Regions from separate parts of the Sphingomonas chlorellae genome, predicted to be linked through region 2. Evidence: riboswitches for the same ligand, from Rfam matches in the RefSeq annotation. Region 2 holds a riboswitch; the other holds the start of a gene.
The links. Region 2 has a riboswitch for cobalamin ahead of metE (5-methyltetrahydropteroyltriglutamate--homocysteine S-methyltransferase). Riboswitches for the same ligand answer to the same signal wherever they lie in the genome.
Positions count from the first base shown of each region.

Region 1 (8,243 bases), on a different contig from region 2:
GGCCGTGCCTTCGTGGACTTCGCCGATCTTGTAGGACTTGCCGGTGTAATAAAGGATACGCTCGGTCGTCGTCGTCTTGCCGGCGTCGATGTGCGCCATGATGCCGATATTGCGGTAGCGCTCGAGCGGATGGCTGCGGGCCATGATCGTTGGTTCCTTAGCGATGCGGGGAGCCGGTTTCCCGGGCTCCCCACGATATAGTTAAGATTTTTACCAGCGGTAGTGGCTGAAGGCGCGGTTCGCCTCGGCCATACGATGGGTGTCTTCGCGCTTCTTCACCGCGTTGCCGCGGTTGTTGGCGGCATCCATCAGCTCGCCCGACAGGCGGGCAGCCATGGTGTGCTCCGAACGGTTGCGCGCGGCCGAGATCAGCCAGCGGATCGCCAGCGCCTGCGCACGCTCCGGACGAACTTCGACCGGAACCTGGTAGGTCGCACCGCCGACGCGGCGGCTGCGGACCTCGATGCCCGGCTTCACGTTGTTGAGCGCGTCATGGAACACGCCGATCGGCTCGCGCTTCGCGCGCTGCTCGATCGTGGTGAGCGCACCATAGACGATGGCTTCGGCGACGGACTTCTTACCGTCCAGCATCACCGAGTTCATGAACTTCGACAGAACCTGATCGCCATAAACGGGATCAGGCAGGATTTCCCGCTTTTCGGGACGACGACGACGCGCCATTGCACTTTCCTTTACTCTTCAGCTGGTCCGGAACCTGTCCGGGGCTTACTTTGGCTTCGCTGGACGGGGGCTGGAGCACGCGCCGGATCACCCGCAGGCGACACGGCGAAAACGCCCGCCCCCGGCGGGATCACTTCGGACGCTTGGCGCCGTACTTCGAGCGGCTCTGCTTGCGGTCCTTGACACCCTGGGTATCGAGCACACCGCGCAGGACGTGGTAGCGCACGCCGGGAAGGTCGCGCACACGGCCGCCGCGGATCAGGACCACCGAGTGCTCCTGAAGGTTGTGGCCCTCACCGGGGATGTAGCTGATGACTTCGCGGCTGTTGGTCAGACGGACCTTGGCCACCTTGCGAAGTGCCGAGTTCGGCTTCTTCGGAGTCGTCGTGTAGACACGGGTGCAGACGCCACGCTTCTGCGGGTTCTGCTCCATCGCAGGAACCTTGGACTTGACCTTCTGCAGTTCGCGGCCCTTGCGGACCAGCTGGTTGATCGTCGGCATGAAGCCCTTCACCTTTCAAACGGTTACTTTGCTGGAGCCCTGTACCAAGAGAACACGAAAAGGCCCCGGTGGCCTCAAGCCGCCCGGACCATTGCGTCTCCAGCAACGTTCAGCTCAATATATGCGCCACAAGGCTTTTCGGCCCATGAGGCCCCTCGCGGAACGCGCGGCCTATAGCGACGGCGCGGCAAGGGGTCAATGGGCTGGCGGCAGGGCCGGCCGGGGCACGCCCCTCCCTACGCCCTTTTGCATGGTGCCGCGGCGCGGCGGTTCATGCTAGGCGGCGGCCGCCCGGACGCGCCATGGCGGCGCGAGGGGCAAGGGAGCGGCGCCGGGGGGCGCCGGTGAAGTGGGGATGTTCAACAGCAATCGCGGCGGGCGCGATACCGCCGCCGTGGGCCAGAGCGCAAGCGGCGCGCGGGGAAGCGCCATGTTTTCGGTGCTGGGCAGCGACGTGTCGATCACCGGCAACATCCAGGCCGAATCGGAGCTTCACATCGACGGCCGTGTCGAGGGCGACGTGACGTGCGCCGCGCTGGCGCAGGGCGCGGGGAGCCGCATCAACGGCAGCGTCACCGCCGACACCGCGCGGATCGCCGGCACGATCGAAGGATCGGTGCGCGCCAAGACGCTGACCGTCGAGCGCACCGCGCGGATCGTCGGCGACGTCGAATATGAGGCGATCACGATCGAATCGGGTGGGCATGTCGACGGACGGCTGAAGCGCGTCGGCGCCGCGGGCGAGAGTGCGGGCGCCGACGGCGGCAACGCCTGACCGGCGGCGCGGGCTGAACCGGGTGCGGCTGAACGGCGGCGCGCGGCGTCAGGCGCGGTGGAGTTCCGCGACGAACGCGTCGAACGCGCCCGACAGCGCGACGGCGCCCTCGCGCAACTGCTCGGCCATCGTCCGCATCGCCGTGGCCCCGTCGGCGGTGGCGCGCGAGGCGCCGCCGATCGCCTCGACATCATGGCGGATCGCGGTTGCGGCCTGAAGCGTCTCGTCGACGTTTCGGGCGATGCGGCTGGTCGCCTCTTCCTGCTCGGCGACCGCACCGCGCACGCCGCCGGCGAGCCGGAGCATCGCGCCGATGACCGATTCGACCTCGGCATGCCCCAGCGCCACCGCGTCGATGCCGTGGCGGATGTCGGCGACGTGCGCCGCGATGCGCGCGGCGGCGGTGCCCGTCTGGGTCGAAAGCTGTTTCACCTCGTTCGCGACGACGGTGAACCCCCGCCCCGCCTCGCCCGCCCGCGCGGCCTCGATCGTCGCGTTGAGCGCGAGGAGGTTCACCTGGCGCGCGATCTCGCTGATGAGGCCGATCACCGAATCGATCGACTGGGCAGCCCGGAGCAGTTCGCGGGTCCGCGCGCTGCCCTGGGCAACCAGATCGGATGCACGCGCCGCGGCCGAACGCGCCGCCTCGCTTTCGCCGAGGATCGCGCGAAGCGAATCGGCGAGCGCCCGCCCCTGCACGGCGATGTCGGCCATGTTGTCGCGCGTCTGCGACGCGGCCGACGCGACCGCGACCGCGCGGTCGCCCAGGTCGGCAGCACGATCGGCGCCCCCCTGGGCGTCGGCCTGCAGCGCGGCGGCAAGCATGCCGAGCGCGCTCGACAGCGACGCCACCTCGGCCTCGAAGGCATCGCTGGCGCGCTCGATCCGGTCGGCGCGCGCCAGCCGCGCCTGGGCGGCCCGGCGCTCATGCTCGGCAGCCAGATGGACGAGGCGACGGTTGCCGATCACCGCATGAAGCCGGCCGCCGCGGGTGAGGATCATCCCCTCGCTCCCCGCCGCGGCGCGATAGGTGGCGATCAGCGCGGCGACATCGCCCGTCACCTCGGCCACCGGACAGGGACGGACATGGCGTTCGACTTCATGGCCGTAGCTGGGGTTGCGCAGCAGCGCATGACCGAACGGATTGAGCAGCAGCCGGCGCAGATCCTTTTCGAAGATCGCGCCGAGCGGACGGCGATCGGCGTCGACCACGGGCATCATCCGCAATTCGGTGTCGGCGTTGAACGCCTCGATCGCGCGGAACAGCGAATCGCCCGGGATCAGCGCGGGCGGATCGAGTTCGGCCGGATCGAGCCAGTCCGCCGGACAGGCGGCAGGCGGGGTCGGCGGGACCGGTTCGGCGGCGGCTAGCTGGGCAGGTCGCATGATGCAGTGCGATAGGCCCGGAGGGTAAACGGCACCCTTACCGTTGATGACAGTGATACGACAGCTGCGCGGCTGCGGGATGACGATCTTCGCCATTGCGGCACCGGCGGCGCCCGCCTAGAGACGGCGGCGTGACGGGTGTCCCCCCAAAGGGGATGAAAAGGGAACTCGGTGGAAATCCGAGGCTGCCCCCGCAACTGTGAACGGCGAGCCGCTGCGCATCACGGGCCACTGGAGCCAGTCTCCGGGAAGGCCGCGCAGAAGCGATGACCCGCGAGCCAGGAGACCTGCCCGGTCACAGTCGATTCCTTCGCGCGGGCGGGGTGCACCGGGCGAACGGGGAGAGAAATCCCCGCGCGAGCGACACCAAACCTAGGGTCGACGCGCGGGCAGCGATGCCCCGGCGGCGGCCCCGATTCAGGGTGTCTGAAGCCTGTGTCCATACGCAACTACCTGTTCCTTGCCACCGCCGCGATGCTGCCCCTGCCGGGACATGCCGCCGCGCTTCCCGCCGCCGCCCCCACCCCCGCCAATGCCGACGATGCGACCGAGCGCGCCGATTCGGACACGATCGTCGTCGTCGCGAGCGGCGTGTCGCAGCCGGTCGACGAGACCGCGCGATCGGTGACGGTGATCGACCGTGCCGAGATCGAGCAGCGCCAGACGGTGGCGCTCTCCGACCTGCTGGCGACGACCGCGGGCGTTTCGGTAACGCGCAACGGCGGCCCCGGCTCGGTGACGAGCCTGCGCATCCGCGGCGCCGAGAGCGACCAGACGCTGGTGCTGATCGACGGCGTGCGCGTGAACGATCCCTCGCAGCCGGGCGGCGGCTTCGATTTCGGCAACCTGCTCACCAGTTCGATCGAGCGTGTCGAGGTGCTGCGCGGTGCCAATGCCGTCGCATGGGGAAGCCAGGCGATCGGCGGCGTCGTCAACGTCGTCACCCAGCAGCCGGTCAACGGTCTCGCCGCGCGCGCATCGGCCGAATATGGCAGCGCCAACCAGGTGAGCACCACCGGCGCGGTCGCGGCGGGCAACGACCGCGTGCAGGGCGCGGTGACCGCCGGCTATTTCCGCACCGACGGCATTTCGCAGGCCGCCGTCGGCACCGAAAAGGACGGCTATCGCCAGTTCGGTGCGACCGGGCGGCTGACCGTGAAGATCATCGACGGGCTCGAGGCCGACCTGCGCGCCTATTACGCGCATTCGAAGGTCGAACTCGACGGCTTCCCGGCGCCGAGCTACAGCTTTGCCGACACGGCCGAATATTCGACGATCCAGGAAGTCTATGGCTATGCCGGGCTCAATGCCGTGACCGGCCCGGTCAAGCACCGGGTGTCGTTCACGATCGCCGACGTCAACCGCGACAATTACGACCCGGCGACGGGCAGCGCGCCGCTCTATTCCTATCGCGGCCGCAGCGAACGCTATGCCTATCAGGGCGACGCGACGCTGGGGATGCTGCGCTTGATCGCAGGGGCGGAGCACGAGACCAGCCGCTATTTCGACCAGAGCAAGCTGAGCAAGAGCCAGGACATCACCAGCTTTTACGGCGAGGCGATCCTGACCCCGGTCGAGGCGCTGACGCTGAGCGCGGGCGTGCGCAACGACGATCACAGCGGTTTCGGCAACCACTGGACGTGGAACGGCAACGCCGCGCTGCGCGTCGGCACGGGAACGGTGCTGCACGCAAGCTATGGCGACGGGTTCAAGGCGCCGACGCTGTACCAGCGGTTCAGCGACTATGGCCTGGCGACGCTGAAGCCCGAAACCGCCGAGAGCTTCGAGGCGGGCGTGCGCCAGACGCTGCCGGGCAACATCCGGGCCGGCGTGACCTGGTTCCAGCGCGACACCGAGAACCAGATCGACTTCGATCCGCGCACCTACAGATATTTCAACATCGCCAAGTCGCGCACGCGCGGCGTCGAGCTCGAACTGGAAGCCAATCCTGTCACCGCGCTGACGCTGCGTGCGAGCTATACGCACCTCAATGCGCAGAACCGTTCGAACGACGCCAATTTCGGCAAAGACCTGGCGCGGCGGCCCAACGACATCGGCAGCCTTTCGGCCGACTATCGCTTCGGCGAGGGGGGACCGAGCCTGGGCGCGACGCTGCTGATGGTCGGCGACAGCTTCGACAATGCCGCGAACAGCTACAAGCTCGACGGCTATACGCTCGTCGGCATCCGCGGCTCGGTGCCGCTGACACGCCAGGTCGAGCTGTTCGGCCGCGTCGATAACCTGTTCGACCGCGGCTATACCGTGGTTCGCGGGTACGGCACCCAGGGCCGCACCGCGTTCGGCGGCGTCCGGCTGCGGCTCAACTGATGCGTGCCGCCGCGCTCCTCTGCCTGATCGCAGCCGGATGCGCGGCGGCGCCGGCCCCGCGCGGCGGCGGAATCGTCTCGACGAACCCGTGCGCCGACGCGGTGCTGGTCGAACTGGTCGCGCCCGAGCGGATCGCCGCGATCAGCCATTATTCGCACGACCCGGCGGCGAGCTCGATCCCGCCCGCGGTCGCGGCACGGTTCCGCGCCAATCGCGGCACCGCCGAAGAAATCATCGCGATGCGCCCCGACCTGGTGATCGCGAGCCGTTTCACCCCGCCGGCGACGCGCGAGGCCTATGCCCGCGCCGGGCTGCGCACGCTGTATGTCGGCATGCCGGCCACGATCGCGGGGAGTATCGCCGATGTACGCGAGATCGCGGCCGCCACGGGCGCGCAGGCACGCGGCGAGGCGATCGTCGCGCGAATCGAGGCGGCCGAGGCGCGTGCCCGCGCCGCCGCGCGCGACGCCGGGCCGCCGGTGCCCGCGCTGTTGTGGATCGGCGGCAACCTGGTGAGCGGAGGGGGCACGTTGCTCGACGAGATGATGACGCAGGCCGGCTTTTCCGACCATGCCGCGCATTATGGGCTGATGCACACCGGCTATCTGTCGGCCGAGCGCGTCATCGCAGACCCGCCGCGCGTGATGATGGCGCCCGAGCCGCCCGGGCGGGCCGCCGGGTCGCGCGCGGCGGCGCTGCGCGAATGGGCGGTCGCACGATCGGGGGCGCCCGTCGTCCAGGCGCGCTTCGACCGCACGCTGGTCAATTGCGGCGGTCCGGTGATCGCGCGCGCGCTCGACCGGCTCGCGCAGATCCGGCGGGAGGTGCGGTGATGCGCCGGGCCGGACTGATCGCCGCGCTGGCGGGCGCGGTCGCGCTGCTGTTCGTCGCCTCACTCGCCGCCGGCAAGGTGTGGGTGCCCGCCGCCGCCTGGTTCAGCCATGATCCGCGGTGGTTCATCATCGCCGAACTGCGCCTGCCGCGCGCGCTGCTGGGGCTCGCTATCGGCGCCGGACTAGGGCTGAGCGGCGCGGTGCTGCAAGGTTATCTGCGCAACCCGCTGGCCGACCCGGCGGTACTGGGCGTTTCATCGAGCGCGGCGCTGGGCGCGGTCGCGGCGATCGTGCTGGCGGGCGTGACCACCCCCCTGCCCCTGTTCGTCGCGGCGATGCTGTGCGCGGGGGCGGCACTTGCGCTGCTGGCGCTGCTCGCCTGGCGCGCGGGGGGCGCGGTGGCGCTGATCCTGGCCGGAACGGTGCTCGCGAGCCTTTCGGGCGCGCTCACCGCATTCCTGATCTCGATCGCGCCCAACCCGTTCGCGACGGCCGAGGTGATCGACTGGATCATGGGAGCGCTGACCGACCGCAGCTTTGCCGAGGCGCAGCTCGCGCTGCCGTGCATCGCGGCGGGATCGATACTGTTGCTGGCGACGGGACGCGCACTCGACGCACTGTCGCTGGGCGAGGATGCGGCGCGTTCGATGGGCGTCAATCTCACGCAGCTGCAACTGCTCGTCGTCACCGGCACCGCATTGATCGTCGGCGCGAGCGTGGCGGTGACGGGCGTGGTCGGCTTTGTCGGCATGATCGTGCCGCACCTGATGCGACCGCTCGCCGGCGCACGACCGAGCGCATTGCTGGTGCCGAGCGCGCTGGGCGGCGCGGCGCTGGTGCTCGCGGCGGACAGCCTGGTGCGGCTGGCCCCCGGCGCGAGCGAGGTGCGGCTGGGCGTCGCGATGGCGCTGATCGGCACGCCCTTCTTCTTTGCCCTTTTGTTGAAAATGCGGCGGTCGGCATGGATCTGAGCGTTACCAAGCTGGAAGTCCGCCTGCGCGGCCGGACGGTGCTGCACGGCGTCGACGCGCTGTTTCGCCCCGGCCGGGTGACGGCGATCCTGGGCCCGAACGGGTCGGGCAAATCGACGCTGCTGCGCACGATGGCAGGCCTGCGCGACCCCGATGGCGGGCAGGTGCGCCTGGGCGGCAGGCTGGTCAGCCGGTTGAGCCCGCGCGAACGGGCGCAGCGGATCGGCTATCTGCCGCAGGACGCGGCGGTCCACTGGAACCTGGGGGTGCGCGAACTGGTCGCGCTGGGGCGGTTGCCGCACCGCGCGCCCTTCGTCGCGCCGGACGAGGCAGACAGCACGGCGATCGACACCGCACTCGCCGCGACGGCGACCGACAGCCTACAGACCCGCACTGTCGACCAGCTTTCGGGCGGCGAGCGCGCCCGCGTGTTGCTGGCGCGCGTGCTGGCGGGCGAACCGCACTGGCTGCTCGCCGACGAGCCGCTGGCGAGCCTGGACCCGGTGCACCAGCTGGCGGTGCTCGACCAGCTGCGTGCGCTGGCCGCGACGGGGACGGGCGTGGTGATCGTGCTCCATGACCTCATCCAGGCGGCGCGCGCGGCCGACGAGGTGCTGCTGTTGAAGGAAGGGCGCGTGATCGCCTTTGGCCCGCCGCAGACGGCATTGGCGCACGGCCCGCTGCGCGAGGCATTCGGCGTGGAGGTGATGGTGATCGGCGATGCCGAGGGCCGGCTGCTCCCCGTTCCGATCGGCCGCGTCGCCGCG
Region 1 covers NZ_JBQXXM010000005.1:55,526-63,768, forward strand. Annotated here, with positions in the region: gene fusA (elongation factor G) at 1-144, opposite strand, end outside; gene rpsG (30S ribosomal protein S7) at 211-681, opposite strand; gene rpsL (30S ribosomal protein S12) at 812-1,183, opposite strand; gene ACT3CF_RS13620 (bactofilin family protein) at 1,539-1,958, shown strand; gene ACT3CF_RS13625 (methyl-accepting chemotaxis protein) at 2,007-3,344, opposite strand; cobalamin riboswitch at 3,464-3,655, shown strand; gene ACT3CF_RS13630 (TonB-dependent receptor plug domain-containing protein) at 3,780-5,672, shown strand; gene ACT3CF_RS13635 (ABC transporter substrate-binding protein) at 5,672-6,505, shown strand; gene ACT3CF_RS13640 (FecCD family ABC transporter permease) at 6,505-7,476, shown strand; gene ACT3CF_RS13645 (ABC transporter ATP-binding protein) at 7,467-8,243, shown strand, end outside.
Region 1: linked by a shared signal. The riboswitch ahead of ACT3CF_RS13630 (TonB-dependent receptor plug domain-containing protein) and the one ahead of metE (5-methyltetrahydropteroyltriglutamate--homocysteine S-methyltransferase) in region 2 are both predicted to bind cobalamin.

Region 2 (8,243 bases):
GTCGCGGTCGAGGCGGCGACCGGCAAGCGCAGCCATGTCAGCGTGTTCGGGACCGATTTCGCGACGCCCGACGGCACCGGCGTGCGCGACTATATCCATGTCAGCGATCTCGCCGCGGCGCATGTCGATGCGCTCGACCTGCTGATCGCCGATCCGGGCACCAGCCACACGCTCAATTGCGGCTATGGGCGCGGCTTCTCGGTCCTCGAGGTGCTCGACGCCGTCGATCGCGTCACCAACATGAAGATCGACCGTCGGCTCGAGGGCCGGCGCGCGGGTGATCCCGACGCGCTGGTTGCCGATAACGGCGCGATCCTCGCCGCATTGCCGTGGCGGCCGCGTCACGACGATCTCGAAGGAATCGTGCGCGACGCATTGGCGTGGGAGCGCAAGCTCGCCGAACGCCAGGGCTGATCTCCGCCCCCTCCCGACGGGGGCGGCAGAAAGGGGGCACCCATGCGGGCGCCCCCTTTGCGTATCGAGCGCTTGCGTTCAGAGCTGGAAGCGCGCCGTCACGCGGATGTCGCGTCCTGCCAGCGGCGCATAGTCCTTGAGTACGCTCGTATGGCGGCGCGCCTCGACGTCGAACAGGTTGTTCGCCGAAAGAACCAGGCTGGTGTTCGACTGCGCGCCCCACGGCTTCCATGCGATCGAGGCATTGACCATCGTATAGGCATCGGTGCGCGTCTCGAACGCGGCGATCCGGCCCTGCGCGAAGTCATGCTCGATCTCGACTCGGCCGGTGAGCTGGTCCGACTGCGCCTCGAGCCCGCCCATCAGGCGCAGCGGCGGAATGCGCGGCACCGGGCCGCCGTCGACGATCTGCGCGTGGACATAGTCGGCCAGCCCGTCGGCGTTGATGCGGAACTCGCCCACCGTGCCCAGCACGACCGACCCTTCGATCTCGAAGCCGTAATAGCGTGCATTGGCCTGACGATATTCGAACACGGGCAGGTCGTCGCGCACCGCGCCCGTCGGCGTGTCATAGATATAGTCGTCGAACCAGGTGTAATAGCCTGCGGCCGACAGGTTCCAGCCCTGGCCGCTGCCCTTCAGCGTCGCCTCGACGCCCCACGATTTTTCCGACCGGAAGTCGGCGTTGCCGATCTCATAGGCCTGGGTGCCGGCATGCGGGCCGTTGGCGAACAGTTCCTCGGGCGTCGGCGCGCGTTCGCTGCGCGAAACATTGACGCCGAAGCGCAGCCCGGGCGCGAGCGCATAGCTGCCGCCCAGCGACGCCGAAAAGCTGTCGAAGCGTCGCTGGATGCGCGGATTGCCGATGTCGGCATCCGCCTGCGCGGTCAATTCGTTATGCTCGTACCGGCCCGCGGCCTCGGCGCGGAACGGCCCGAAATCGAGCGACTGGAGCGTGAACAGGCCGACGCGGTTGCTCGAATTCTTGGGCAGGAACTTCTCGTCGCCGACGACGTGCATGTCGCGCACCGACGCCTCGGCGCCGATCAGCCCGTCCCAGCCGCCGCGAACCTTCTGGACCAGTTCGAGCCGCCCCTCGAAACCCTGGTTGAAAAAGGTCGTGCCGACGGTGCCGTCCTCGGCGATCTCGCTGTGCTGGTAATCCGCAGCCGCGGCGCGCAGCCGGATCTTCTGCAGGAAGCCGCCGCCGACATCGACCTCGCCGCGCAGGTCGAAACGGTCCTGCTTGGCGTGCAGCCGGACGCGTTCGGCCTCGACCGCGGGATCGAGCGAATAGCGCACCGGCACGCCATAGAAGGTGTCGTAATGGCTCGCGGAAAAGCCCAGATTGCCGCCGTCGGTGATCAGCGCGGCGCCGCCGGCCACTTCCCAGTTCTCGGTCGCCGTATTGGGCAGCGTGCCCTTCAGGTCGGCCAGCGCGCGCGTCTCGGGGTCGGCGCTCGCCAGCGCCTGAGCGCGCAGCCCGCGGCTCAGCACATGGCCGCCGATGCCCAGATCGTCGGTCTTGGTGTAACTGCCGTCGGCATGGACGACGATCTTCCCGGCCAGCGGCACGTCGACCGCGCCGGAAACGGTACGTTCGTCGGCGGCGCTGCCATAGGTGGCGATCGCGTCGATGTGCACCGGTTCGGTGGGAACGTGGCGCGGGATGCGCGCGTCGATGACGTTGACGACGCCGCCGACCGACGACGGGGTGAACATCAGGGCGGCCGGCCCGCGCAGAACCTCGATTCGTTCGGCGGTCAGCGGGTTGATGATCGCGGCATGGTCGGCGGAGGTGTTCGAAACGTCGATGCTGCCGATCCCGTCGACGAGCAGCCGCGCCCGGTCGCCGGTGAAGCCGCGCAGGATCGGCCGCGACGCATTCGGACCGAACGAGGTGGCCGAAACGCCCGGCTGGCGCGCCAGCGTCTCGCCGATCGTCGAGCGCATCTCGCGCGTCAGTTCTTCCTTGGCGAGCACCGTCGTGCCGCCGAGCACGTCGACATTGGCGCGCGCGCGCGTGCCGGTGACGACGATTTCGGCATTGGGCGCGTCATGGTCCTGCGTCGCCGTCGCGCCGGCCGGCGCGGTCGTGTCGCTGCCGTCGGCAAACGCGGGCGGGGAGACGATGGCGGCAGAGGCAAGAAGCAGGAAACGCAGCATGGGCAATCCGTTAGATCGTGGGAGCTGCGTGGCGGTTAGACGGGATGATATAAAGTATCAAGCGCCAATCGGCCTCGATCGCGCATCGCCGGCAACGAAAATGGCGCATGTGGCTTTGCCGCATCGAAAAGGGAGCGGCCGCCGCCGTTCGGCTTCGGCTCGCTCCCTTGGCGATGGTTGCGGGGACATGGCCGTCCCCGCCGGTATCCGCTTACCAGTTCAGCCCGGCGCGGACATAGAGATAGCGCCCGCCGAAACCGAAGGGCGAGTAATAGGGGAACCCGACCACGCCGGTCGAATTGTTCGCCGCGATCGTCGCGTCGGGATAGACGTCGAACAGGTTGTTGACGCCCAGCGCGAACTGCGCCCCCTTTTGCGGGCTGTAACGGAACTCCAGATCGGTGATGACGTGCTTGCCGCTGTTGACGTCGGCCGCCGGGGTCGTACCCGGCTGGTTGACGTTGCCGTAATAGGTGGCGCGCGCGGTGACGCCCAGATCGCCCAGGCTCCAGTCGATCGTGCCGGTCAGCTTCTCGCCCGGCGTGCCTTCCTCCAGGCTCAGCACGCGGTTGCGCCCGAACAGCACCGGCGGGTTGGCCAGCGTCGCGGTCGAGTTGGGAACGTGCGTGATCACGGTCTCGTTGACGTTGCCGGCCAGCGTCAGGTCGAACTTGCCCGCCGCGGCGGTGGCGAAGCGGTAATGCGCCACCACGTCGATGCCGCGCGTGCGTGAGCGCAGCCCGTTGATGAAGAACCGCGCCTGCGGCACGCCCAGCGGGTCCAGGATCTTTGCCACCTCGGCGCTGAACGTGCGCGAGATGTTCTCGGAAAGCGCCAGCTGGTCGCGCAGCCGGATCTGATAGGCGTCGACCGTCAGGTCGAACCCGCCGCTGCGGATCACCGTGCCGAACGAAAGGTTGGTCGACTTCTCGGGCTCGAGCGGCTTGCCGCCCAGCGCCTTGGCCACCGGATCGACCGACGGGAAGGTACCCGTGGTGACCGGCACGCCGTTCTGCACGACCGACGCGACCGAGGTGAAATATTGCTGCTGCAGGCTCGGCGCGCGGAAGCCCGTCGACGCCGTGCCGCGCAGCGCGAACCAGGGCGTCACGTCGTAACGCAGCGACAGCTTGCCGGTCGCGGTGTCGCCGAAATCGGTATAATGCTCGCCGCGCGCCGCGACGCCGATCAACAGCGCGTCGGTCAGCTGCGCCTCGACGTCGATATAGCCGGAAATGTTCTTGCGGCTGCGCTCGATCGCATTGGCGGGCGAAAAGCCGCCAAAGCCCTGGGCGCCCGGCGTCTGGTTGAACACCGTCGCGCCTTCGGGATAGCCATAGGAGGCGCGCTCGCCCGCGGTGATCTTGTACCCCTCGCGCCGCGCCTCGACGCCGAAGGCGAGGTTGAGCGACCGGAACAGGTCGAACTTGCGCGACACGTCGAGACCCGCGACCCACTGGTCATAGATCACTGCGCCGTCATAGAAGTTGGTCGGCGACGCGCTGCCATAGGCATAGTTGGCCGAATTGAGCGTCCGGAAACTCACCTTGTTGCGGCCATAGGCGAGGTTGAGGTCGGTCGACCAGTCGCCGAACTCGCCCTTCAGCCCGATCGCGCCGTTGGCGTTGATCGACTTGGTGTTGATGATCGGCAGGAAGCCGTTGGGGTAGATCGCCCCCACGCCGCCCGCGGCTGCGGCGCTGGCAAGCCGCGGGAAGGCCGCACCCTTGCTGTCGCGGTCCTGATAGCCTGCCCAGCCATAGAGCTTGAGCGAATCGCTCAGGCTTTTGCCCGCGTTCACATACCCGCTATACTGCTCCAGCTCGGGATCGCCGAAACGGCCGGTCAGCGTGCCTGCGGGCGTGACGCGCGGGTCGAAATCGGCCCGGTTGGTCGGCTTGCGGTTCAGATACTCGCCGGAAACGGTGACATAGCCGTCGTCGCCGAAGCCGAAGCCCTGCCACGCCGACGCCGTCAGCGCGGGTTCGCCCGTCGTGTGGCGGCGCCCGCGCGCGGTGATGATGTCGGTATCGTAAAAGCCATAGGTCACCGACGCGCCGCCGCCTTCACGCGCCTCGCGCAGCCGCAGGTTGATGACGCCGGCGATCGCGTCGGAACCATATTGCGCCGACGCACCGTCGCGCAGCACCTCGATCCGGTCGAGCGCGACCGTCGGAATGGTGTTGAGGTCGACGGCCGAACTGCCGCGGCCCACCGACCCGTTGGTGTTGAGCTGGGCCGAGCTGTTGGCGCGGACGCCGTTGACGAGCACCAGCACCTGGTCGGGAGAAAGCCCGCGCAGCGTCGCCGGGCGGATTGCGTCGGTGGCGTCCGTCGCGGACGAACGCGGAAAGTCGATCGACGGCGCCACTGCAGCCAGCGCGCTGCCGAGTTCGGTCGTTCCCTGCTGGCGCAGCGCCGCGCCGCCGAGCACGTCGACCGGCGACGCGGTGTCGAGCCGCGAACGGCCCTGCGCGCGCGTGCCGGTGACGATGATGACGTCACCTTCGTTTGCCGCGGCGCCTGCCTGGCCCGAACGGGCCTCGCTCGCATTCTTGTCCCCGGCCGCGGCGGTCGCGTCCTGTGCCCATGCCGGTGCGGCGTGCACCAGCGCCAGCGTGGCGGCCGAAAGCAGCGTGGTCGTGCGGAATCGCATCGTTGGATTGCCCCTAATTCTGATTGTCCGGATCGGACTATAGGCTCGTCGCCGCGCGCGCTGGTTAGAAAATATATCGGCGGGCAAAGCCGCGTTGCGGGTTGCGAAAGCGCGCGAGGATCCCAGGCACGGCGTGGAACGTGATATAAAGAAATCTTTATATCAGGCTTGACGCGCTGCCGATGTGCCGCGATGCTGGCCGGGTCGAGGTTCTTCGGCCGGTCTCGCGCCGCGCCGAAGCGAAGACGGGAAGCCGGTGCGATTCCGGCGCTGCCCCCGCAACTGTAAGCGGTGAGCGGACGGTCGATACGTGTCACTGGAGGCGACTGCTTCCGGGAAGGCCAGACCGCCCGCGTCGACCCGCGAGCCAGGAGACCTGCCTCCGACGCGATAACGTCCACCGGCGGGGTGTCCGGGCTGGCCGCTTGCCTGTCGCGGCCGCCCGGCGTCCGCGCGCGCCTGCGTTCGGCCCGGTGTCCTGCCCTTCTTCGGGGTAGAAGAAACCGATGACCGTTTCGATTGCCACGCTCGGCTTCCCGCGCATGGGGCCGCGCCGTGAACTCAAATTCGCGCTTGAGGATTACTGGGCCGGTCGCTCGACCGAGGCCATGCTGGTCGAGGCGGCGGGTGCGCTGCGCACCGCCGGCTGGGCACGGCAGAAGCGGGCAGGGATCGACTGGCTGCCCTCGAACGACTTCTCGCTCTACGACCATGTGCTCGACATGAGCGTGATGCTCGGCGCGGTGCCGTCGCGCTATGGCGCGGCGCCGGGCGAGGCGGGGCTCGACACCTATTTCGCGATGGCGCGCGGCACCACCGGCGAGGCCGGGTGCACGCACGGCCATGCCAGCCATACCGCCTGCGAGATGACCAAGTGGTTCGACACCAACTACCACTTCACCGTCCCCGAACTCGCGCTCGGCGACCGGCTCGCGCTCAACCGGCTCAAGGTGGTCGAGGAATATCGCGAGGCGCGCGCACAGGGTTTCGAAACCCGCCCGGTACTGGTCGGGCCGGTAACCTGGCTCAGCCTCGCCAAGGGGCGCGGCGTCGATCCGTTCGACTATCTCGACGCGGTGCTCGGCCTCTATGTCGCGATCCTCGGCCAGCTCGGCCAGGCCGGCGCGCAGTGGGTGCAGATCGACGAGCCCGTGCTCGCCACCGATCTCACCGACGTTCAGCGCCGCGCCTTCACGCGCGCCTATGCCCGGCTCGCGCGCACCGGCGTGCGGCTGATGCTGACGACCTATTTCGGCGGGCTCGACGATAATCTGGGGCTGGCCGCGGCGCTTCCGGTCGCCGGGCTCCATGTCGATCTCGTGCGTGCGCCCGATCAGCTCGATGCGCTGCTGCGCGCCGCGCCGCGCGACTTGCTCCTCTCGCTCGGCGTGATCGACGGCCGCAACGTGTGGCGCGCCGATCTCGACGCCCTGCTCGACCGGCTCGAACCCGTCGCGGCAAGCCGCGACCTGGTGCTCGCGCCCTCCTGCTCGCTGCTCCATGTCCCGCTCGATCTCGCGCTCGAACGCAAGCTCGACCCCGAGGTGGCGCAATGGCTCGCCTTTGCGGTCCAGAAGCTCGACGAGCTGGCGATCCTCAAGCAGGCGCTCAACCATGGCCGTGACAGCGTGGCCGAACCGCTCGCCGCGGCGCGCCGGGCGGTTCAGAGCCGCGCACGATCCCCGCGCATCCACAACCCGGCGGTCGCTGCCCGGCTCGCGGCGGTGACGCCGGCGATGGTGCGCCGCGCCTCCGATCAGCCCGCGCGCGCCCGCGCCCAGGCGGCCGCGCTCGACCTCCCGCTCTTTCCCACCACGACGATCGGCTCCTTGCCCCAGACCGCCGAGGTCCGCCGCGCCCGCGCCGCACACAATCGCGGCGAACTCGACGATGCGGGCTATACCGCGTTCCTCCGCGACGAGACCCGGCGTGCGGTGCGCTGGCAACAGTCGGTCGGGCTCGACGTGCTGGTCCATGGCGAGTTCGAGCGCAACGACATGGTTCAGTATTTCGGCGAGCAACTCGACGGCTTTGCCTTCACCACGCACGGCTGGGTACAGAGCTATGGCTCGCGTTGCGTCCGCCCGCCGATCCTCTTCGGCGACGTGGCGCGCCCGCATGCGATGACGGTCGACTGGTGGCGTTATGCGCAGTCGCTTACCAAGCGTCCGATGAAGGGGATGCTCACCGGCCCGGTGACGATCCTCAACTGGTCGTTCGTCCGCGACGACCAGCCGCGCGCCGAAACCTGCCGCCAGATCGCGCTGGCGATCCGCGACGAGGTGCTCGACCTCGAGGCCGCCGGCGCGCGCATCGTCCAGATCGACGAGGCTGCGCTGCGCGAGGGGCTGCCGCTGCGCCGGCGCGACTGGCAGGGCTATCTCGACTGGGCGGTGGCAAGCTTCCGTCTCGCCGCCTCGGGCGTGGCCGACGCCACCCAGATCCACACGCATATGTGCTATTCGGAGTTCAACGACATCCTTCCCGCGATCGCGGCGATGGACGCCGACGTGATCTCGATCGAGACGGCGCGCTCGCAGATGGAGCTGCTCGAGGCCTTCGCCCTTTATCGCTATCCCGCGGCGATCGGCCCCGGCGTGTACGACATCCACACCCCGCGCGTCCCCGGGCGGTGGGAGATGGTCGCGCTGATGCGGCTGGCGCAGGAATATCTGCGGCCCGGCCAGCTCTGGGTGAACCCCGATTGCGGGCTCAAGACCCGCCGCTGGGAAGAGGTGCGCCCCGCGATCGAGGCGATGGTCGCCGCGGCGCGGACGCTGCGCGCCGAACAGATGGCCGAGGCCTGACATGCCGGCGGCACGGGGCCGCGCGCCTCGTGCCGCCCCGGCGTCGCAGGGCAATCGGCAGGGCAAGGGCAGCGAGAGGCGGAAAGGGGACGGTGGTGGGTCCGCCGGGATTCGAACCCGGGACCTCTCGATTAAAAGTCGCTTGCTCTACCGACTGAGCTACGGACCCACATCGTCGCCCCTACGCACGGCGGCGGCTC
Region 2 covers NZ_JBQXXM010000004.1:123,400-131,642, reverse strand. Annotated here, with positions in the region: gene galE (UDP-glucose 4-epimerase GalE) at 1-414, shown strand, start outside; gene ACT3CF_RS12010 (TonB-dependent receptor) at 493-2,580, opposite strand; gene ACT3CF_RS12005 (TonB-dependent receptor plug domain-containing protein) at 2,792-5,236, opposite strand; cobalamin riboswitch at 5,427-5,635, shown strand; gene metE (5-methyltetrahydropteroyltriglutamate--homocysteine S-methyltransferase) at 5,743-8,043, shown strand; tRNA gene ACT3CF_RS11995 (tRNA-Lys) at 8,137-8,212, opposite strand; gene folK (2-amino-4-hydroxy-6-hydroxymethyldihydropteridine diphosphokinase) at 8,203-8,243, opposite strand, start outside.